3 regions of the Mesorhizobium sp. M0244 genome follow, and region 3 is predicted to be linked to each of the others. Evidence: predicted binding sites of a transcription regulator. Region 3 holds the regulator's gene; each other region holds the start of a gene.
What was found. Region 3 encodes PhoB, which activates phosphate uptake and scavenging genes when phosphate is short. Its sites were predicted from a motif close to TGTCATNNANCTGTCAT; they were not measured.
Positions count from the first base shown of each region.

Region 1: a site for PhoB is predicted at 4,597-4,613, ahead of NKJ08_RS12255 (inorganic diphosphatase). Genes of this name have one in related genera too.
Region 2: a site for PhoB is predicted at 2,814-2,830, ahead of NKJ08_RS25005 (esterase-like activity of phytase family protein). Genes of this name have one in related genera too.

Region 1 covers NZ_JAMYSE010000013.1:83,738-91,521, forward strand. The annotation lists gene NKJ08_RS12230 (universal stress protein) at 1-476, shown strand, start outside; gene NKJ08_RS12235 (DedA family protein) at 718-1,245, opposite strand; gene NKJ08_RS12240 (transglutaminase-like cysteine peptidase) at 1,476-2,096, shown strand; gene NKJ08_RS12245 (hypothetical protein) at 2,177-2,482, opposite strand; gene NKJ08_RS12250 (multicopper oxidase family protein) at 2,777-4,132, opposite strand; gene NKJ08_RS12255 (inorganic diphosphatase) at 4,670-5,272, shown strand; gene NKJ08_RS12260 (hypothetical protein) at 5,397-5,714, opposite strand; gene NKJ08_RS12265 (hypothetical protein) at 5,997-6,563, opposite strand; gene tatB (Sec-independent protein translocase protein TatB) at 6,790-7,158, shown strand; gene NKJ08_RS12275 (CDP-diacylglycerol diphosphatase) at 7,133-7,784, shown strand, end outside.
Region 2 covers NZ_JAMYSE010000051.1:6,067-13,850, reverse strand. The annotation lists gene NKJ08_RS25015 (MATE family efflux transporter) at 1-190, opposite strand, end outside; gene NKJ08_RS25010 (L,D-transpeptidase) at 390-1,178, shown strand; gene NKJ08_RS25005 (esterase-like activity of phytase family protein) at 1,235-2,713, opposite strand; gene NKJ08_RS25000 (TIM barrel protein) at 2,962-3,951, shown strand; gene NKJ08_RS24995 (sugar ABC transporter substrate-binding protein) at 3,991-5,052, shown strand; gene NKJ08_RS24990 (sugar ABC transporter ATP-binding protein) at 5,110-6,642, shown strand; gene NKJ08_RS24985 (ABC transporter permease) at 6,659-7,636, shown strand; gene NKJ08_RS24980 (MurR/RpiR family transcriptional regulator) at 7,633-7,784, shown strand, end outside.
Region 3 covers NZ_JAMYSE010000002.1:127,026-134,809, reverse strand. The annotation lists gene xylF (D-xylose ABC transporter substrate-binding protein) at 1-124, opposite strand, end outside; gene NKJ08_RS02960 (ROK family protein) at 410-1,654, shown strand; gene phoB (phosphate regulon transcriptional regulator PhoB) at 1,664-2,353, opposite strand; gene phoU (phosphate signaling complex protein PhoU) at 2,370-3,077, opposite strand; gene pstB (phosphate ABC transporter ATP-binding protein PstB) at 3,110-3,913, opposite strand; gene pstA (phosphate ABC transporter permease PstA) at 3,910-4,761, opposite strand; gene pstC (phosphate ABC transporter permease subunit PstC) at 4,765-5,733, opposite strand; gene pstS (phosphate ABC transporter substrate-binding protein PstS) at 5,814-6,875, opposite strand; gene NKJ08_RS02925 (hypothetical protein) at 7,534-7,784, shown strand, end outside.

The DNA.
Region 1 (7,784 bases), on a different contig from region 3:
TTGGGTTGGAGCCAAATAACCAGACTGCGCGCATGACCGTTGACGCGGTTCTGTTTGGTTCGGGCCGACCGACCATAATTCTGCCGGAAAGCGCAAATGTTGGTGCAATCGATCATGTTATCATCGCTTGGGATGGGAGTCGCGTTGCGGCCCGGGCCGTTGCCGACGCGTATGAGTTTCTGCAATGTGCGGCAAAGATAACCGTACTGACGGTGACAATCGAAAAGCCGCTGCGCGATATTGGCGAAAGCCTTGCTTTAAGCCTGAGAATGCGTGGCCTTCCCGCTGAGGGAGTCTCAATCGATGCGGAAGATCGCCCCATTGGCGTTACGCTTCAGGAGCGCGCTGTCGGCATGGGCGCCGATCTGCTTGTCATGGGTGCGTACGGCCATTCCCGGATGAGAGATTTTGTCGTGGGTGGCGCAACCAAGGGCGTTCTGGGCGATCTGCGCCTGCCTGTCCTTTTGTCGCACTAGAAATCTGCAAATCTGGCCTCGAGTAGCGGCGGCAAGTTGGCTCCTACGGTTGCGCCAGCGGCGTCAAAGGAACCAGCTACGAGTTCAAGACGAAACCGTGCCTAATTCTCTTGAGTTGCGGATTGTTTCGCCTTCGAAATTCGAACTCGAACTGAACTGGGGAGCATACCCGTTCGCGCCGCCTACGATTGATTCCTGCCCTTGCCAGAGGCAGACAATGACGGTCCGCCTTTGGTGCCCATCAAATCCACGCCTGCAGCCATTTGAGGCCGAAGGCGCCGGGAGCCAGAATACCTGTGGCCCAGACGAAGGCTGAGGTGATGTTGGCAATCTGAAACGTCAAGGCGGGCATCTTACAGATGCCCGCCGCCAATGGCACGGATGCGCGCAAAGGACCGAAGAAGCGCCCAAAGAACACCCCGGCCACCCCCCATCGCTCGAAGAACAGGTGACCGCGCGGAATGAGGTTTGGATAACGTGACAGGGGCCAATAGTGCGAAACCCCGTTTCCCAACCGCGTGCCGATCCAGAAGGACAGCCAGTCCCCCAATGCCGCCCCAATGGCGGCGGCAAGCCACAGGGGCCAGAATGCGATACCGCTTTCGCCGATGAGAAAACCGACACCGATCAGGATCACGGTTGCAGGCAACAACAGAGAGATGAACGCCAGCGATTCCCCAAAGGCCAGCACGAGCACCAGCGGAACACCCCATGCTTCATGCGTCCGGATAAACGCGATCGTCGCTTGCGTGACCTCATCGAGGCTCATTCATCACTTTCCAATTCGCACCAAGCGTGACCGACGGTTGACATCTCACCATATCGGTCCCTCTGGCAAAGACCTGCCGCGCAGGAAAGGGAAATCGTGCAGACGTGTAGCGGCCGAGCAACGCACACGGCGCAAGTAACCATTCAGAAGGATCTTCCTCCCGCTCTGATTGACAGAACCCACGGGATCGACCTTAACTCATTCTTAACAAAGGTGGTTGGGCGGGTCGGATGAGTTCCTCACGAGTGCGGTTGGGCGTACGGTTGGGCGGCGGTGCGGTCGTTGCAATCATTGCGATAATGTCCACGTGGTCGGCGGCGACGGCTTCACAGTCGATGCCGATCGGTGGCTTTACCTCGCAGCCGATCGGTCACTACGATTTCTGCAAATCCCATCGGGCCGAATGTGAGATCCGCTCACGCGACAATGGTCCGGAGCACATGACCGGAAAACTCTGGCGGCAGATTACGAGCGTTAACCTGACGGTCAACAACAACGTCAAGCCGATGAGCGATCTCGACCAGTACGGACAGGACGAATTCTGGGCTTATCCGGACAGTGGTTTCGGCGATTGCGAAGACTATGCGCTGGAAAAGCGTCGCCGTCTGATAAACAGCGGCATTCCTGTGTCGGATCTGCTGATGACGGTTGTTCGCAAGCCCGACGGCGAGGGTCATGCAGTGCTGACTGTTCGTACCGACACGGGCGACTTCATCCTCGACAACCTCACCGACACGGTGCGCCGCTGGGACCAGACCGGCTACCGCTTCCTGAAGAGGCAAGCCGGCACCGACACGGGGCGCTGGGTCTCCCTCGATGGCGACAACCCGCTGGTCAGCGCAATCAAGTGACGGTAGTGTAACAGTTCACCCCAAAGTTGACGCCTTGCCGAAAGAGATCTCTGTGGCTGATGCGCAGCCTGCTCTTCGTCTTAGGTCGGAGTGTTCGTCGTTGTTAAGGCTTTGTGTCCGGCTTCGCCTGATTGCTGCTCGCCCCCTTCGACGAGCACACTCAATGGCGCTGTCGCCTCCGGGCAGCCGCTCTGAATTTTTTTCCATGACGAAATGTTGAGAACCATGTCGCATTGCGCGAGTTCCGGTCCAGACGGCAATTGCAGACAGGCGAATTCACCGTGATGGAACGTCCGGCCGTTGGCGAGGCACTGACATTCTGCCCGCGCGGGCGTTGCAACAAGCGCCGCGAAAACCAGGATGCAAGAGGCATGGAACGTCCTCATGCGAAATCATAGCACGATCCGGAGCGGGCGCCAGATCGCCCAGCATGAGCTACAGCGCCGTGATGATGACGAACGCAATCGCGACCGCGGTGGCATGGGAACCGGCGTTGGCGAGCGAGCCCGGGAGGCCACTCAGCAGAGGCTCGATCAGATGCACAGATCAGCACCCGTCGCCGGCCGCTCCGGCGCCCGTGAGCAGTAGCGCCATTAGCGCGGCGAGAACTCGGACGCTCCGCCTCGCCCAATTTCGACCCTCTCACGCCCTCGGCAACGCAACCCTGGATGAGGACCGCGTCATTCCACACGCAAATAACCGGTCAGGCCGCTCTTCTGATGTTCAATGACGTGGCAATGGAATGCCCAATTACCCGGATTGTCAGCGACCAACGCCACTTCCATCACTTCTTGCGATTTAAGAAGGGCCGTATCTGTTACAAGCGACGCAATTTTGCGCTTGTCGGAGCGTAGCAGACGGAAAGACATACCGTGCAAATGGATCGGATGATCGTTCGGCGTTTCGTTGCGAAGGCGCAGAACATAGCTTTTGCCTCGTCTTAGAGCCGCGAGCGGATCAACTGGCCCCGGCGCGTCCCCTCGCCAGGCGACGCGGTTGATCGACCAGAAGGTGTAGCCGAGCGTGCCGCAAACACCCGGCGCCGGCGCATCACCATTGGGCGACCAGCCAAAGACGAAGTCCATTGTCTCGGGATCGGCAAGATCCGGCTCCGGTACGCGATTCGGCCGCAGCGGCTTGAGTTCGCCAAGCGTCCGCCCCGCGCTGGCGCCGATAGGCCGGAATCGGACGAGAACGCGAGGTCCCTTGGCTGTTCTGAGATTCAGGCTGACGATCTCGTCTTCGCCATCAGGCACGCGGAGGGCGATATCGGCGCGCTGGCCGGGCGCGATGACAATGCCCCGAGGCGCAACAGGCTGCGGCAGCGGGTTGGCATCAAGAGCGATCACTTTGGCCGTTCCGCCATCGAGGTCATAAGTGCCGATACGGGTGACATCCGTGACTGCCAAACGCAGGCGCACAAGGCTGCCCGCCGGCAGATCGTAAATCGGGGTGACTTCCCAATTTACTGTCGAGACCGTACCCAGCGTGCCGCCGCGCGCAGCGTTGCGTGCCTTGAACAATTCGATGAACTGGCCGTCTTCGCCGAGACGGAAGTCGCGTATATTGAGCGGCAAATCCTGGTCGAAACCGGCATCTTCGTCATCTTCGACAACAAGCATGCCTGTCAGACCGCGGGCCATCTGATCGAGCGTGTTGCAATGCGGATGATACCAATAGGTGCCGGCATCCGGCGGTGTCAGAGTGTAACGGAAGCTTTCGCCCGCCGCGATGGGACGCTGGGTGAGATAAGGCACGCCGTCCATGGCATTGGCGATGCGCAATCCATGCCAGTGCACACTCGTCGCTTCATCGAGATCATTGACCACGTCTATGGAAAACGGCCTACCTCGCAATAAACGCAGAGTGGGCGGCGGCCCGCCCGCACCGAAACTCATCATCCCTTTGGTGACGGTGCCGGGCAAAATCGACCGACTGATCGCTGAAACCGGCAAGGTCAGATCGGCTGCTACGGCCCTGCCGGCAATCAGCCCGCCTGCAGCGCCGACAGCTACTGCTGCCGTGCCGCCCAGCAAGAATCCCCTCCGCGACATTCCCGACATGAAGCAGCCCTTTCAATGGAGTATAGCGGACGTGGTGTTGTTGTCTCTTCGTTCACGAATTTCGAACCCTGGCAATGATTCAAGGTCAAGGTGGCGTAGTCTCCGAAGGACTTCAACTGAAGTTGGAGTTTCACTTGCTTTTTGATGATTGCCACACAACGTCGCACTGAGCCGCGAGGCGTCTACGTGGCAGCTCTCGCCGAACGGCGTGTTGTGGGTGTAGCGTGCCCGATTGGCAGGAGTTACGACGCAAGCTATCCCCTTGCCGGAAATGGGCTCGCCTGAAACAGCACATTTGAAGCGGCCACCGTCTCTTAAACGCCCATAAACGCAAACGCCCATAGACGCTCATCACTCGTCAGCGCTCTATCTCGGCCCATTTCTGCTCGCCGCAGGATCGGTGCAAATACGGTCATCCAATTTCAATAACGGAACCCTGTAATGCTGCCGTCACATACGGTGGCTAGGCGGATGCAGGGCGCCCTGCCCGTCCAACCTTTGGAGACAACCATGCGCGCGTTGCCGACTGTCATGGCGCTTGCGGCCCTGCTGGGCACGCAGCCCGCTTTCGCCGAATTCGTCACAGCTTTCGATTTTCCGCAGCCGAAAGACACCAGCGAATTTTACACGGTTATCGAGATTCCGGCGGGAAGCTTCACCAAATATGAGATCGATGCCGAGACAGGCCATGTCGTCGTCGATCGATATCAGTCCATGCCGGTCGTCTATCCGGCCAACTATGGTTCCGTTACCAGTTCGTTGGGCGGCGACGGCGACCCGTTGGATGCGCTTGTCTTCACCCGGGAACCCGTTGTGCCCGGTGCTCTGATCAAAGTCCGCGCCATCGGCGTGCTCAACATGGTCGACGGCGGCGAAGCGGATGACAAGATCATCGCTGTGCCGGCTACGGATATCGATCCGCAATATGACGGGGTCAAGACCATCGATGATCTTCCGGCCATCGAACGACAGCGCATCGAGGCATTCTTTCGAGTTTACAAGCAGCTACCTGAAGGCCGCAAGGCCGTTGAGCTGAACGGCTTTGGTGGCGCCAACGTCGCCATCGACATGGTTGGCAAAGCCATTGAAAGCTACCGGAACAAGAAGGACTGACAGGAAAGCAGAATCTCAACAGGAAGCTCATCCATAGGGCTGGTTCCTAGCGGTGTTGGAACACCGCTAGGGTATGCGTTGGGCTTGCGTCGCACTGTTGGATGCGCGCAAACTGCGCTTCGCTTTAGCTCCGGGCGTTTGCTGTTGATAAAGCCAAATCGTTGGCTTTATCTCCGCCTTCGCCTGGTTTCTGCTCGTCCCCTTTGACAGGCAAGCCAAACGGCGCCGTCGCCTCGGGGCATCCATCCTGAATTTTTTTCCATGACGAAATGTTGAGAACCATGTCGCACTGCGCGAGTTCAGGACCTGACGGCAATTGCAGACAAGCGATTTCGCCGTGATGGAAAATGTGGCCGTTGGCGAGGCACTGGCATTCGGCCCGCGCGGGCGTTGCAGCGAGCGCCGCGAAAACCAGAATGTAAGAGGCCGTGATCGTCCTCATGCGCAAGATCATAGCACGATCCGGAACTGTCGCTAGTGTGAACGCTTCACAAGTAACTCGGCGGAGAACTCGTACCGCGGGCGCTCACGATCCTCAATCGTCGTTCGCGTCGGTTTTTGCCCTGTTGTCCGTATTTTGTGGCCCGAATCAAAGGCACGGCCAAGCGACCAAAATGACCAGCAAATCCATCGGCATGCCGCGCCCAACGACACCTGCCAAACTGCCGGCATGCATGACGAGCAGCGTTGTTCGAACCAACGGCCGCGATGATGCGCGACACGTTCAGGTTGAGGGAATGCGCGGGTCCTGAACGAGATAGAGCCGCGCAGTCGGCGTGAAATCAGTCACCAGGAATGAGAACGAAACCGTGCTCAGCGGATCGACCTCGCCTTTCCGGAACAGAAGATGGTCATAAGGTTCGAATTCACGACTGAATTCGGCGAAACTATCGGACCGAATTGCATCCGTTTCGCGGCGCGCCTGGTCGAACGAAAGCCCGTCGCTGGAATCGCTTGGCTGGTTGAGAATCTCCTGCAACTCGAACTCGAATTCGACCCAGGCGTGACCGCTGTTGTTGAGGGCAACGATCCTTAGGGAAATGAACCCGGTGGCATAGTTGCCGGAGGCACCGAATGGCTGAACCGGCCGGATGGCGCGTATGGTGAGGGTTACCGGGCTTGCCGACTCGAGTTCCTCGGTGATCACGACGGGATCGGCCCTTGTTCCGGCTCCCGAAGCGGCAATGATCCGGAATCCGCCGAGTTCGTCGGAAAAGGAGTAGGCGCCTGCTTCAAATATTCTGGGCCTTGTGCCATCGGCTCCAGCGAGGAGTCCGCTTGCTGCGAGCACGGTTGCGAATATCCCTACCAGACGTGCGCCTGATATTCGGGTTGACGAGTGGTGCCACATGGCTCGAAGTATGAACGACATTCCCGCGGCCGCATACTGGAATGGCTCAGGCGAGAGGGTATGATGGTTGGATTTGGCGCCGTAGGTCGAGGCATTCAACCGGATCGGTCGCCGCAAACCGCGGAGAGGTTGTCGCTGCCGGCGATATGCGCGAGAGGACGTACCGATGTTCGGACTTGGCATGACCCACCTGTTGGTTATCTTCGTGGTGGCGCTGGTTGTTTTCGGCCCGGAGGAGCTTCCAAAAGTCATGCGATCGGCGGGGGCAATGATGAAGACATTCAATCGGATTGCGGGCGATTTTCGAAAGCAGTTTGACGACGCCGTACGTCAAGCCGAGAAGGAACTCGACCTGCAGGAAACCCGCTCGATGCTTCAGAATGCGATGGACGACGTGCCGCGAAGCGCTGACAAGGCCATAGTAGGGAAGGACAGCAATCTCGATCCGGCCGCTGAGCGGGGCGCAGAATCTGAACTGACGTCGGTCACGGCCAAGGATGCGAGGTTTAATGCCGAAACGTCATCAAACCAGTGATCGGGCAGAAGAGCAGTCGCCCATCGGAACCATCGCGAGGCTCCCAGCCGCTCCACCTTCACCGTTTCGGTTTCGCCGACTGCGCGCCGGGACTCAAAACCTCATCTCGGGCATTCCCCTCGCTATAAAATCCCTTCACAGGTTACCATTGTTCCAGCACTGCCGTGCTGCAGCCGTGGTCTGTTTGACAATCGTGTTGCTGACTGCGGCGGTCACCGACGTCGGCTCCGCTTCAGCGCATCGCAACGCGCTCTGGCAGGTTGTGCAGACCTGCGCTCTTGCCGCAGCGCATCTTGGCAGCGCTTTCCCCTGCGAGGAAGTGATCCTGCCCAGGCAGGGCGTGCCTGGATCAGCTCTCATTAAATCACCCCGATACCGGACCGAGTTTCTGTTGACGCCACTTACGGCTGTTGCCGGCCTTGAAACCCCGTCTGTCCGTTGGCAGGGCAGTTCCCAACTCTGGAATCGGGCATGGAAAGCACGAAGCAAGGTCTCGGCGAGCCTCGGACGTCACCTTCCACGAACGGCCATCGCCATGGCTGTGAATTCCAGGACTGAGCGATCCCAGGATCAGTTCCACATCCATATCGATTGCGTTGCGGTGTCGGTGGAAAAGAAACTTGTCC
Region 2 (7,784 bases), on a different contig from region 3:
TGGCGTTGGACGTGGCGGTCAGCGCCGCTTCGCCGAGGAAGCGGCCGACCCACACGGCATTGATCGAGCCGTTGAGCGATTGCAGCACATTGGAGCCGAGCACCGGCAGGGCGAAAAGCAGCAACGTGCGAGGGATGGGGCCACTGGTGAGATCGCCGGTCCGCCGGCGCGCGGGCATCTTATCGTCCATGGCAGGCAACTCGGCGACGGCTTATTTGGGTTCCGGTCCGCAATGATTGCCGATTTAACGGGACAGGTCGATGCGGCGTTGCAAATTCCGTCTAGCGCGCCTTGATCTAATCATGTTCTCAAAGCTTCCGGAATCGGATATTGATCCTGGATGCGGGGGGCCGCATTCCTTACTAAATCCTATGGGTAAGCGGGGGGGCATGTCCGATATTCCGTTGTTTTTTGAGCGCCTGAACCGGCGCGCGTTTCTCGGTGCATCCGCTTTGGGCGCGGCATCCGTGGCTCTTTCGGCGTGCACCACGACGGACGTGGTGACGCCGCCACTGACAGTGGCGCCAAGCGAACCGGCTTTCGGCGATGTCGCAAGCATGTATGCCGCGCGCGTCGACGAGGGCTATCAACTGCCGGCAATCCCGGTAGCCAAGATCGATCCGAAGTTCGTGCGCCAGATCGTGTCCGACCCGACCGGAGAAAAACCCGGCACGATCGTCGTCGATACCTCCGAGCACTTCCTCTATCTGGTGCGCGACGGCGGCAAGGCAATTCGCTATGGCGTCAGCCTCGGCAAGGCCGGCTTCGGATGGACCGGCAGCGCCGTGGTTCAGGCGAGGAAGAAGTGGCCGGTCTGGACGCCGCCGCCGGAAATGATCCAGCGCCGGCCGGAACTGGCGAAATACAAGGACGGCATGCCGCCCGGCCCGCAGAGCCCGCTAGGCGCCCGCGCGCTGTATCTCTTCCGCGACGGCAAGGACACGATGTACCGGCTGCACGGCACGCCGGAGTGGGATTCCATTGGGAAGAACGCCTCGTCCGGCTGTGTGCGCTTCATGAATCAGGACATTATCGACCTCTACAGCCGCGTCAACGGCGTCGCGCCGGTCTTCGTGCGCCCGAACCTGTCGGCCGCCGCGAAGACCACCGCCGTGTCGAACAGGACGGCCGAGCCGATCGATGCGGGTGTGCCAAAGGACGCAGAGATGTTGAGGTAAGTGCCTTCACGATCTCTAGGCGGATGCGGTCGGCGCGTCCGCCTGCATGGGTGTCGCTACTTCCCGGCCAAGCCGGGAATCGTGACCTGATAGACCAGGAACATGGTGTCGACATCGGCGCCGTCCTCGGCCTTGTAGGGCGCGCCGACCTGGAAGCCGTCCTGGGTGAGGAAGTCGTTGTCATTGGCAACGAACAGGAAATAGTCGTCGGGCAGCTTCGGATCGAGGACGCTCACCACCGACATCGCCTCCCACTTCTCTGAAAGGTTGTTGCGGTCGTTGGGCGCGCCATTGTGCAGTCCGAAGCGGCCGAGTTCGCTCTTGTCGTTGATGTCGATGAACGGCGTCAGCTTGGCCGGCGTCACCGATGGATCGAGCTCACCCTTGGGCGCCACTGGCTTGTCTTTGTCGAACTCGCTGCCGGCGATGTCGGTTGCCGCCGACACATCGACGATGCTGATCTCGCGATGGAGCGAAGTGTCGCCCTTCAGCCCCTGGCCGTTGCCGCTGTCGCGCGCCAGCATCAGAAAGGTCTTGTCCGACAGCGCCACGATCTCGCTCTGCGCGGCAATCTTGGTCTTGCCCTTGGCATCGGTGAACACCGGCAGCGGCACGATATATTCATGCGCGAGCTTGAGCTGGGCGGGATCCGAGGCATCGTAGACCAGCGCGCGCGTGTTCTGGCGCGTCGAGGCGGAATCGCCACCATCCTGCCGCGGGGCCGATTGCAACACGGCGATCAGGAACTTGCCATCCGGCGTCAGCGCCATGCCTTCGAGGCCCTGGTTGTTCTGGCGCCCGGTCTCGGGATCCTTCGGATCGGGCTCCGCCGCACCAGGCCCAGGATTGTCGGACGCGAAATTCGGCGTTCCATGACGCATCGGGACAAGGGCTGCCGGCGGCCGCGTTGCCGACATCAGATGGCCGTCGGCGGAGAAGCGGTAGATGTTCGGGCCGTATTCGTCCGAGATGAACATGGTGCCGTCGGACAGCCGCACGATCGCCTCGTCGTCGAGCGCGAGCTTGCCGTTGGCTTCGGGCAGGATCGGCATGTCGTCGGTCGCCGCACGCACGCCGTTGAGCGGATCGAGGCCGGTCGCATCGGCGCCCTTGTCGTCGGTCAAAAGCATGGTGTCGGCAAGCGTCGCCTTGACGCCCGACTGTTCCTGGCCGGCGGCTGGTACTGCACCCGGCGCGATCGGGGCGAACTCGATGGCAATCGTGTTGAGGCGCGGCCGGTAATCGGTGGTGCCGACGACATTGTAGCCGCGATCCGGCAACAGCCATAGCGACCCCTTGTAGCCGTCCGCGCCATGCGTCCAGCCGGCAGCGTCGATCGCCATGCCGGAGCCGGAGCCAAACGTCTCGCCGAACTTGTCCTTCTGGCTGGCCGGGATACGGCCGACGCCGACCAGCCCCTTGTTGACGAAGCTGACGCCACCGACGGTCGCGGAGTTGTCGGCCAAGGCCGGAGTCGAGGCGGTGAACATCGCCAGCGCGACGGCGAGGGACGCGGTTCGGTGCGGGTTTTTCATGGATATCCTCTTTGGTAACAAAGGTGCCGGACCTGAAAAAGCGCCGCGCCGCATCGACGATGCCGCGAAAGCCTTCGGAGAAGCGATCTAGGACGCGAACATGATATTTGCGTGACAGTGCCGCGCTTGCTTGTCCCCATGCGGTTGCAACTGGCCTGGGTCTGGCGAACTCGTCGCCGCCGAGAGGGCAATTAACAACTTTACAAATAATCATTCTTATGTGAAGTTATGACAATGAAAGGTCACCGATGACAGTCTATCGTTTCGCCACCCGCCTCAATTCCTTTGCCTCGCGGCCGCAGGCCGAGTGGCCTGATCTTGTCGGCAAACCGTCCATGCTGCAGATGGCGGCGCGTGCAGCGAAGGTTGCAGAGTTGACCGATCTCGACCTCAACTTTCCCGACCATGTCGATGAAAAGCCTGCGGAAATGGCGCGGAAACTTGGCGATCTCGGGCTTTCCATCAATGGTTTCGCCATGCGCTACTACTCTAATCCGGCCTTCAAGCTCGGCGCCTTCACCAACCCGGATCCTTCCGTTCGCCGCGAGGCCATCGACCTGACCAAGGCCGGCATCGACGCTGTTCGGGAGGCCGGCGCCAGCCTGATGACCTTGTGGCTCGGGCAGGATGGCTTCGACTATGCCTTCCAGGCTGACTACGCAGCGCTCTGGCAACACGAAATCGATGGTATTCGTGAAGTTGCGACGCATGATCCGGACTGCCGGATCAGCCTTGAATACAAACCCAACGAGCCGCGCTCCTACAGCCTGATGCCCGATGCGGCCACGACATTGCTGGCGATCCGCGAGATCGGCCTGCCCAATCTCGGCGTGACGCTCGATTTCGCCCATGTGCTCTATGCCGACGAGCAGCCGGCTTTCGCCGCCGCACTCGTGGCACGGCACAGCAACCTGCTCGGCGTGCACCTCAACGATGGCTACGCCAAGCGCGACGACGGCTTGATGGTCGGCGCGGTGCATACGGTTCAGACGATCGAGCTGCTCAGGCAGATCCGCCGCGACGGCTACGCCGGCGCCATCTATTTCGACACGTTCCCCGACATGACCGGGCTCGATCCGGTCCACGAATGCGAAGTCAACATCGCGACCGTCAAGCGCATGTTGCGCGTCGTCGATCGGCTGGAAAAGGACAACCGCCTTTCCACCGCCGTCGACCGTCAGGACGCGGTCGCGTCGCAGGCCATCATCCAGGAAGCCATGCTCGGGCCGGACAGCTGAGGCTCGCGCCATTACCGTTTCAACAAGGGAGGAAAGACCATGAAATTTCTGCTTGCCACCGCCACCGCCGCTGGCCTGATGGCGCTGTCCATCGGCTCGGCCTTTTCCGCGGACCTCGCGCCACTCAATTCCGACACCGAGAAGGATCGCATCGACTGGTCGCAGCTCGAGGCCAAGTTCGGGGCTTTCCCCAAGCTGCCCGAGGGCACCAAGGCGGGTGCGGTCTCCAAGACGCTGACCAACGAATACTGGCGCTCGCTGGGTGAGGGCTACAAGTCGTTCGGCGACCGTATCGGTGTGCCCATCGTCTACCAGGCGGCGCAGAGCGAGGGCGACCAGCTCGGCCAGCTCACCATCGCCGAAGGCCTGGTCACGCAAGGCTACAACGTGCTTCTCGTCTCGCCGCAGACCGACTCCAACTTGCAGCCGATCATGGAACAGGCCAAGGCCGCCAACGTGCCGGTGGTCAACGTCAATGACGCAGTCATCCCGCAGGCCGAGTACTATGTCGGCAACGTCCAGCGCGACAATGGCGTGCGCGTCGCCAAATGGTTCATCAAGAACCGGCCGGATGGGGGCAAGGTCGCCATCGTCGAAGGCCAGGCCGGCGTCTACGCCGCCGTCCAGCGCACCGACGGCTTCAAGACCACGATCACTGAAGCCGGCAAGTTCGAGGTTGTTGCCAGCGTCCCCGGCAACTGGGATCGCCAGACCTCCTACGACGCGGCCACCAACATCCTGCAGCAGCACCCCGACCTGATCGGCTTCTATGCCAACAACGACGGCATGGCGCTCGGCATCGTCGAAGCGGTCAAGGCCGCCGGCCTGCAGGACAAGGTCGCCGTCTTCGGCACCGACGGCATTTCCGACGCCTACGCTTCGATCCGCGCCGGCGAGCTGACCGGTACCGTCGACAGCTTCCCGGTGCTGACCGGCGAGGTGGCTCTGGAATCGGCGCTGCGACTGGTGGCCGGGCAGAAGCTGCCGCGCGTCGTTGCCACGCCGCAGGCGCTGATCACCAAGGACAATGCCGACCGTTACTCCGGCGGCGGCGATGCCGTGCGCAAGGCGCTGCTCGAGGACGCGGCAGCGGGCCAGTAGAGCAGGGGCGGCGGGTGCCGGCCTTGGGTCGGCATCCTTGCCTGGAGAACTGAAGCAATGTCAGTCATCCCGCGGCTGCAATTCGAGGGCATTTCCAAGGTGTTTCCGGCCGTGCGGGCGCTGAGCGATGTGTCCTTTTCGGTCGGCGCCGGCGAAATCCATGGCCTGCTTGGCGAGAACGGTGCCGGCAAGTCGACGCTGCTGCGCATCCTGTCGGGCGTCTACCGGCCGACAGCGGGAAGCGTGCTGATCGACGGCAAGCCGGTGACGCTGAACAACCCGGTCGCGGCACGCGCCGCGGGCGTGGCCATGATCCATCAGGAATTGCAGCAGGTGCCGCGCCTAAGCGTCGCCCAGAACATGTTCCTCGGCCGTCCGCTGACGCGCGGCGGCGTCTTCGTCGACCGGCGCGAGCAGGAACGCCGCGCTGCGGAAGCTCTCGCCGCCATCGACCCGACCATCGATCCGGCAGCCCCGCTTGGCAGCCTGAAGGTCGCGCAGCGGCAAATCGTCGAGATCGCCCGGGCGCTGCTCGACCGCGCCAGGATCGTGGCGATGGACGAGCCGACATCCAGCCTGACGCCAAGCGAGTTCGAACGGCTGGCCGAGGTGATTGCCGGTCTGGCGCGCGACGGTGTCGCGGTCGTCTATGTCTCGCACAAGCTGGACGAGGTGTTCGGCATCTGCCAGCGCGCCACCATCATGCGCGACGGTGTCGTGGTCGAAACCGTTGATCTCGCGCAGGTGTCGGAAAAGGCCGTCGTTTCGATGATGGTCGGCCGCGAGCTTGCCCAGGAACAGCACCGCCCGCATGCTTCCGGCGAGATCAGGCTGCGCGTGCGTGGCCTCGCCTCGGCGACCAAGGTCCACGACGTTTCGTTCGACCTGCATCGCGGCGAGGTGCTGGGCATTGCCGGCCTGGTCGGCTCGGGCCGCACCGAACTGCTGCGGCTGCTGGCCGGTGCCGACCGCGTCTCATCAGGCACAATAGAGATCGACGGCAAGGCGACAAAACTTTCCAGTCCGCGCGACGCCATCGCGGCCGGCATCGGCCTGGTGCCGGAGGAGCGCAAGCGCGAAGGCATCGTGCCGTTGCGGTCAATCTACAGCAACATGGCGCTGGCCTCGATGAGCGTGTTCGCGCCGCGCGGCCTCATCGACCACCGCCGGCTGAAGCGCGTGGCAGCCGAGAAGATGAAACGCGTCAATCTCAGACCGTTCCTGCTCGACCGGCCGATCCGCCTATTCAGCGGCGGCAACCAGCAGAAGGCGATCATCGGCCGCTGGCTGGCGGCGGGAACGCGGATCCTTCTGTTCGACGAGCCGACGCGCGGCATCGATGTCGGCTCCAAGGCGGAGATCTACCACCTGATCGAGGAGCTCGCCGCCGAAGGCCATTCGGTCGTCGTCGTTTCGTCCGAGTTGCCCGAGGTGATCCGGCTCGCCGACCGCGTGCTGGTCATGCGCGACGGCACGGTCGCCGCCGAACTGGGCCGCGCAAGTCTCAGCGAACAGGCGATCGCCGCGCACGCCATACCCCAAACGGAGACTCAGGCCGGCAAGGCGCAACGCCGTCGGGCCGGTGCATAACGGACAGGACCAGCGGATGACCGACATAACCGAACACACAGCAGCGCGCCCAAGATTTGATTTCCTGCACCGGTTTTCCTTGCGCGACGCCGGCACGCTGATCGGACTGGTGGTTATCCTCGCCGTCTTCGGGGCGCTGGTCCCGGGCTTCTTTGCCGAGCGCAACCTGATCAACATCCTGCAGCAATCGAGCATCAATGCCTGCCTGGCGTTGGGCATGACGCTGGTAATCATCTCGGGCGGCATCGATCTGTCCGTCGGGCCGACGGCAGCTCTTTCGGCCGTCATCTCGGCCTCGATGCTGGTTGCCGGCGTGCCGTTTCCGCTGGCCATCACCGCCGGCTTCGCCATCGGCCTCGCCTGCGGCCTGCTCAACGGCGTGCTGGTCGCCTATGTCGGGCTGCAGCCCTTCATCGTCACGCTGGGAACGCTCAGCACCTACCGGGCGCTGGCGCTGATCTATACCGGCGGCAATCCGGTGCTCGGCCTGCCTGCCGGCTTTCGCGCCATCTTCAATGGCTCGCTGTTCGGATTGCCGTTGGCGGTCGTCATCGTGGCCGTGGTCGCGCTGGTTGCCTGGATCATCCTCAAGAAGACGCCGTTCGGCGAATATCTGCTCGCCGTCGGCGGCAATGAGGAGGCGGCCTACATAGCCGGCGTGCCGATCGCCCGCACCAAGATCGCCGCCTATATGATCTCGGGCCTGCTGGCAGCTCTTGCCGCGCAGATCCTGATCGGCCGACTGGGTGCCGCAGAGCCGATTCTCGGCAACCTCTGGGAGCTCGACGCGATCGCCGCGGCGGCCATCGGCGGCGCCTCGCTGATGGGCGGCAAGGGCAGCGTGGTCGGCACCATTCTGGGTGCCGTCATCCTCGGCGCTATGCGCAACGGCCTGACGCTGATGAATGTCCAGTCCTTCTATCAGCTGCTGGCAACTGGCCTTATAATCCTCGCCGCGATGCTTATCGATCGCGTGACGAGGGGACGTGGATGACCTTGACCGGGCTGGACCTGAAAGCAGTAGGACCGCGCATTCGCATGATGATGCCGCATCTGACGCCGCTCGAGGCGAAGGTGGTTGAAACCGTCTTCGGACGGCGCGGCTTCGACGAGACCATACCGCTCAAGCAGATCGCCGAGGA
Region 3 (7,784 bases):
TCCAGCGCTCCTCCTGGAAATTCGACCACGAAACGCCGATGACCTTGTCCTTAGCCTGCGCCACCGACGCGAGCGTCAGCGTCATGGCGACACCCGCCAGAATGGCGGTCGTGAATTTCTTCATCATATCCTCCCTGCGCCGCGTACGGCGTGACCAATTGGCCCAAAGACCAGCTAGAGGCGTTAATTTTTTCGAGCCTCGAAAAAATACTGACCCGATCTCCGGCTGCTGTCAACATCGATTCTGATGGATTTTGATGACTCTCCGAGTTTTTTCGAGTGTCGGAATAAACGATGACAGCGCCGCCGGCATCTGACACTATTTGCCTGTATCTGACACTATTTGTCGGACATTACCGACGGCTTCCGGTTCATGAGCGGCCGCGGCAACCGGGAGGAAAGCAAAACGATGTCGGTCGGAATCCGCCATGACGATTTGCGCCGGCGCAACCGGGCGATGGTGATCTCGGCGGTGCGCCGGGCCAGCCAGCCGTCGCGTACGGAGATCGCTGCAACCACCGGCCTCAGCCATTCGACCATATCGGCGATCTCCTCCGACCTGATACGGGAAGGCATCCTCGCCGAGAGCAAGGCAAACGAGCCCGTTTCGTTGAAACGCGGTCGTCCGCAGGTCGGCCTCGCCCTCAACCCGGAAGCGGCGGCGGTGCTGACCGTGGTGTTGTCGCTGAATTTCCTGTCGGCCGCCATCATCGACTATGCGGGACAGGTGGTCGTCGAGGAACAGCGCCGGCTGGACACGCTGACCATGCCGCGCGACGAGCTGATCCGCGAATGCATGGCCATCGTCCGGCGCCGGCTGGAAGATCCAGACCTTGACGTCCGCAGTGTCGCCCGCATCGCCCTGGCGATTCAGGGAATTACCGACTCCCCTGCACGCGCCATGCTGTGGTCGCCGATCACGCCGCAGACGGACATCGCCTTTGCCGACATGCTGGAAGACGAATTCGGCATCCCGGCCACGGTGGAGAACGATTGCAATATGATGGCGGTGGCTTTGCGCTGGCGCGATCCGGATCGCTATCGCGACGACTTCATCGCCATCCTGCTTTCGCACGGCATCGGCATGGGGCTGGTGCTGAAGGGCGAGCTGTTCACCGGCACGCATTCCTCGGGCGGCGAGTTTGGCCACATGATCCATCGTCCAGGCGGCGCGCTCTGCCGTTGCGGGCGGCGCGGCTGCATCGAGGCCTATGCAGGCAATTACGCCATCTGGCGCAACGCTACGGGGATGAGCGAAGACAGCAAACCGGTCGCCGACGTCAGCGACGCCGACATGCGCGCGTTGGCGGCCCGGGCCCGCGAGAAGGATGGGCCGGAACGCGAGGCCTACCGCAGGGCCGGCGAAGCGCTGGGTTTCGGTCTCGGCTCGTTGTTCGCGCTGATCGATCCAGCACCGGTCGCGATGGTCGGCGTCAGTGCCGCCGCCTTCGATCTGATCGAGCCGGCCTTGCGCAAGGCCATCGCCCAGACCGCCGGTGGCCAGCATTCGAGCTCGATCTCCTTCGACACCGAGCCGAACGAATTGCCGCTGATCCGCGAAGGCTGCGCGATGCGGGCGTTAAGCTTCGTCGACCAGGAGATTTTCGCGCCGGGCGCGCAAATGAGGCCCGGCATCAGAAAGAACGTAGCCTGACCAGGCAGGTCAATCTTCCCTGATCGCATAGCCGGCACCGCGGATGGTGCGGATGACATCCGGCATGCGGCCGTTATTGACGGCTTTGCGCAGCCGCCCGACATGCACGTCGACGGTGCGTTCGTCGATGTAGATCGTCTCGCCCCAGACATTATCGAGCAACTGGCTGCGCGAGAAGACGCGGCCGGGATGCCGCATCATGAATTCGAGCAGCCGGAATTCGGTCGGCCCGAGCCGGATTTCGCTCTTCTTGCGATAGACCCTGTGCGATTCGCGATCGAGCACGATGTCGCCGACCTTCAGCACGCTGGACAGCACTTCCGGCTTGGCGCGGCGCAGCAGCGCCTTGACCCTGGCCATGAATTCCGGTGTCGAAAACGGTTTGACCAGATAGTCGTCGGCGCCGGTCGAAAGACCGCGCACCCGGTCGCTCTCCTCGCCGCGCGCGGTCAGCATGATGATCGGCAGCCGCTCGGTTTCGGGGCGCACCCGCAACCGTCGGCAGAGCTCGATGCCGGAAACCGCTGGTATCATCCAGTCGAGCACCAGAAGATCGGGCACATTCTCCTGCAAACGGATCTCGGCTTCGTCGCCGCGTGTCACCACCTCGACCTGGTAGCCTTCGGATTCGAGATTGTAGCGGAGCAGCACACCCAACGGCTCCTCGTCCTCCACCACCATTATGCGTGGTGCGATCATCGGCTGGGCACCCCCATCATGTCACCGGTGCGGACATTGTCGTTTCGTCCTGCTTCGGACGATTGACAGGCAATTGCTCGCCGGTCAGCACATAATACGCATTTTCGGCGATGTTGGTGACATGGTCGCCGATCCGCTCCAGATTCTTGGCGCAGAACAGCAGATGCGTGCAAGCGGTGATGTTGCGCGGGTCTTCCATCATGTACGTCAACAGCTCGCGGAACACGGACGTGTATTTGACGTCGATGCGCTCGTCGGCGGCGCGTAGCTTGGCCAGCGCGGCCGCATCGCCGGCAGCATACTCCTCGATGACGCCCTGCACCTGGATGAGCACCAGCTGCGCCATCGCATCGATGGAATGCGATAGGTCGCGCGGCGTGACGCTGAGGCCGACCGCACTCACACGCTTGGCGATATTCTTGGCAAGGTCGCCGATGCGTTCGAGGTCGCCGGCCATGCGGATCGCCCCGACGACATGGCGCAGATCGTGGGCCATCGGCTGGCGCTTGGCGATCAGGGTGATGGCGCGGTCGTCCAGTTCGCGTTGACGCGCATCCATGATGGCGTCGTCCGAAACAACGCGCTGCGCCAGCGCATTGTCGGAATTCAACAGGGCCTTGGTCGCCCCGCCGACCATCGAACCGGCGAGATCGGCCATGTCGCGGATCAGCTTGCTGATCTGCTCGAGATCCTCGTCGAAAGACGCGACTGTATGTTCGGCCATGATATTGTCCTCGTCTGCGTGATCGGCACCGCTCAGCCGAAGCGGCCGGTGATGTAGTCCTGCGTGCGCTTCTCGCGGGGCGACGTGAAGATCTTCTCGGTCCGGTCGAACTCGACCAGCTCACCCAGATACATGAAGGCAGTCTGGCGCGACACGCGCGCCGCCTGCTGCATGTTGTGAGTGACGATGACGATCGTGTAGTCGGCTTGCAATTCGTCGATCAGTTCCTCGATCTTGGCGGTCGACAGCGGGTCGAGGGCCGAGGCCGGTTCGTCGAGCAGAATGACTTCCGGCTTCACTGCCACGGTGCGGGCAATGCAGAGCCGCTGCTGCTGGCCGCCGGAGAGGCTCAAGCCGCTGGCGTTGAGCTTGTCCCTGACCTCGCCCCAAAGCGCGGCACGCTTCAACGCCTGTTCGACGCGGCCGTCCATCTCGGACTTGCCGAGATTCTCGTAGAGCCTGACGCCGAAGGCGATGTTCTCGTAGATCGACATGGGGAACGGCGTCGGCTTCTGGAACACCATGCCGATCTTGGTCCTGAGCAGGTTGAGATCCTGCGACCGGTCGAGAATGTTCTTGCCGTCGAGCAGGACCTGGCCCTCGGCTGTCTGTTTCGGGTAGAGCTCGTAGATGCGGTTGAAGACGCGCAGCAGCGTCGACTTCCCGCAGCCCGAAGGCCCGATGAAGGCCGTGACACTGCGCTCGGGCAGCGACAGGCTGATGTCCTTCAGCGCCTTGCTCTGGCCGTAGTAGAAGTTGAGGTTCTTGACCTCGATCTTCGTCTTCTCGGCGACCGTTTCGGTCATCGTCATGTCCGGGGACAACATCTGTGTCATCTGTCCTCTCTGCGTCCGGTAAGGCTGCGGGCGAGGATGCTCAAGCCCAGAACCGTCAGGGTGATTATGAGTGCGCCGGTCCACGCCAGCTGCTGCCATTCCTCGTAAGGGCTGAGAGCGAACTGGAAGATGGTCACCGGCAGGCTGGCCATCGGCGCGTTGATATTGCTGCTCCAGAACTGGTTGTTGAGCGCGGTGAAGAGCAGCGGCGCCGTCTCGCCGGAAATGCGTGCTATCGACAGCAATATGCCGGTGACGATGCCGGACAATGCGGCGCGGTAGGCGACCGAACGGATCACCACCCAGCGCGGCGCGCCGATCGCGGCGCCGGCTTCACGCAACGCGTTCGGCACCAGGTTGAGCATGTCTTCAGTAGTGCGCACGACCACCGGAATGACCAGGATGGCAAGCGCAACGGCGCCGGCAATCGCCGAGAAATGCCCCATTGGCCGCACCATCAATTCATAGACGAACAAGCCGATGATGATCGACGGCGCCGACAACAGGATGTCGTTGATGAAGCGGACGACGGTGGTGATGCGCGAAAAGCGTCCATACTCGGCCATGTAGGTGCCGGCCAGAACGCCGATTGGCGTGCCAACGATAACGGCGATGACCGTCATGACCAGGCTGCCGGCGATGGCGTTGAGCAGGCCGCCAGCTTCGCCCGGTGGTGGCGTCATCTCGGTGAAGACCGCGAGCGAAAGCCCGGCTGTGCCCTTATAGACCAACGCGCCGAGAATGAGCGCCAGCCAGGCAAGCCCGATGCCGGCGGCGACGACGCAAAGCGTCATCATCACCGAATTCCTGGCTTTGCGGCGGCTGTGGAGCGATGAGGATGTCGACATCGGTCAGGCTCCCGTACGGGCGTCGATCCGCATCAGCATATAGCGGGCGGCGGCAAGGATCAGGAAGGTGATGACAAACAGGATCAGGCCGAGCGAAACCAGCGAAGAGGTGTAGAGGTCGCCGTCGGCCTCGGTGAATTCGTTGGCGATGGTCGCCGAGATGGTCGTGCCCGGAGCGAACAGGGAGGCGCTGATGCGGTGGGCGTTGCCGATAACGAAGGTCACCGCCATGGTTTCGCCGAGCGCGCGGCCGAGGCCAAGCATGACGCCGCCCATGATGCCGATGCGGGTATAGGGAATGACCACGCGCCGGGTCACTTCCCATGTCGTGCAGCCGATGCCATAGGCCGATTCCTTCAACACCGCCGGCACCGTATCGAAGACGTCCTTGGTGATCGAGGTGATGAAGGGCAGCACCATGATGGCAAGGATCAGCGCGGAGGTCAGAAGGCCGATGCCGTAGGGAGGGCCGGCGAAAAGGCTGGATAGTCCCGGCACACCATGGAAGAGGTTGATGACGAAGGGCTGTATCGTCGTCTGCAGGAACGGCGCGAACACGAACAGGCCCCAGATGCCATAGATGATCGAGGGAATGCCGGCCAAGAGCTCGACCGCTATGCCGATGGGGCGCCTCAGCGGACGCGGGCAGAGTTCGGTGAGAAAGACCGCAATGCCGATGCCGATCGGCACCGCGATCAGGATGGCGATGGCCGCCGTGACGATGGTGCCGTAGATCGGCGCCAGCGCGCCAAATTTTTCCGTGACCGGATTCCAGCTTTCGGTCGTCAGGAAAGAGAAGCCGAAGGCCGACAGCGCCTGCCACGAGCCGGCAAACAGCGACATCGCGACACCGCCGAGGATGACCAGCACAAGAATTGCAGAAGCGCGGGTGAGTCCGCGGAATATGGCATCTGTGAGCGCGAAGCGCCGCACCGTAGCTTCCCTGGCCCGGGCTGCTGCAGATGATGGCATGGCATCGGAAGCGATGGTCATTGGGTCCTCGCGATTGAAGGCAACAGGGAGGGCGCCGTCGACGCCCTCCCTGGAGGAGATTACATAGCCGAGTAGAGCGGCTTGCCGTCGCTGCCGACGACTTCCTTGGCCCACATGGCCTTGACGCTCTCGACCACCTTGTCAGGCATCGGAACGTAGTCCAGCTCGCCGGCCATCTCATCGCCCTTGTCATATGCCCAGGCGAAGAATTTGAGCGCTTCGCCGGTGGTCGCGGCATCGTCCGGCTTTTTGTACAGGAGGATCCACGTCGCCGCCGTCATCGGCCAGGACTCGGCGCCCGACTGGTTGGCGAGGATCACGCCATAGCCTGGCTTCGAGCTCCAGTCGGCGTTGGCTGCGGCCGCCGAGAACGCCACTGCGGTCGGCTCAACCTTCTTGCCGTCCTTGTTGATCAGATCGGTGTAGGTGAGCTTGTTCTGCTTGGCGTAGGCGTATTCGACATAACCGATCGCGCCGCCGGTCTGGGAGACGTTGTTGGCAACGCCCTCATTGCCCTTGGCGCCGATACCGACGGGCCATTCCACTGCCTTGTCGACGCCGACCTTGTCCTTCCAGTCCGCACTGACGTCGCCAAGATAGTATGTGAAGTTGAACGTGGTGCCCGAACCGTCGGAACGGTGAACGACCGCGATCGCCTGCGAAGGCAGCTTGACGTCGGGATTGAGCTTCTTGATCGCCTCGTCGTCCCACTGCGTGATCTTGCCGAGGAAGATGTCGGCCAGCGTCGCTCCGTCGAAAACCAGCTCGCCCGGCTTGACGCCTTCCAGATTGACGACGGGAACGATGCCGCCCATCACCATCGGAAACTGGGCCAGTCCGGACGATTCAAGCTCGTCGCCGCTGAGCGGCGCATCCGAAGCGCCGAAGGTAACCGTCTTGGCTTTGATCTGCTTGATGCCGCCGCCGGAACCGATCGACTGGTAGTTAAGGCCAATGCCGGTGTCTTTCTTGTAGGTGTCGGCCCACTTCGCATAGATCGGGTAGGGGAAGGTGGCGCCGGCGCCGGAGATGTCCGCGGCGAGCGCGGCGGACAGGGTGAGGGTGGTCGTCGCCGCAGCCATTGCAATCGCAACGGCCGCCGAGCGGATGAAATGTCTCATGTGGCCTGCTCCTGTTCGGAATATGGTCTCTCGGCGCCATTCCTCCGGCGCCCGCTGAGGCCAATAGCCCCCGATTATTACAGTCGCATGACAGTTTCATGTCGCTCCGGTAACGTTGTCCAGCCGGGGTAAGAAGGAGCGGCCGCGGGCTTTGTCGGAATGGCCGCGGTTTGCCGCTGGAATCAGCAGCTTGCGTGAATTCCGGCCAACATTATCCCCTCGGAGATCGCAGCAATCGGCCTCGAAAAGAAAAACCGGGCGAGAGCGCGTTGCATGCAGCCAGAAGGTGTCATGGCCGCGCCATCGCCGAAACAGGTCCGTTGGGGTAAATCTGACCCTGTTTCTTGCCGGCGGTCGCTGCTCCCGCCCGTAACTGGAGGAGCGGAACTTCGAATATCCTATTGTCGCGACTGAGCGCGGCATTGGTATGGTGCGATCGCACCATGGCCTTACGCTGGAAGCGTTGACGAATCGCAAGGTTTAACTCGCCTCGCGCTGGATCTCGCCATCCGCGCCCGACCCGGTGCTCGATCTTTCGAGCAGAGCCTTCGACTGGAAGTGCGACGATTTCTACTTCACCGTACCTACTCCCTCTGCACTATTCCGCCGGTTGTCGGTTAGGCCGAAGCGGCGTTATAAGCTTGCAGGGGTGTTGCTGATGTCTCGACGGATTCCGCCTGTCTTCCTGTGCCTGGTGCTGCTTTTGGGAAGCGGCTGCGCGCGCAGCTATGATGGTACCGTGATCATTCCCAAGCCGCTCGACGTTCGCCGTTTCTGGGACCGGCCTTCTTCGCAGGCGCAAGCCGATCAGTCGCAGTTGGAGACCGACGTCTTTCCCGTGGCGCCGCAATCGCCGAAAAGGCCGGCGGTGCGCAGGAGCGCAGCTTCCGTTGCAGCGCCACGGAGGGG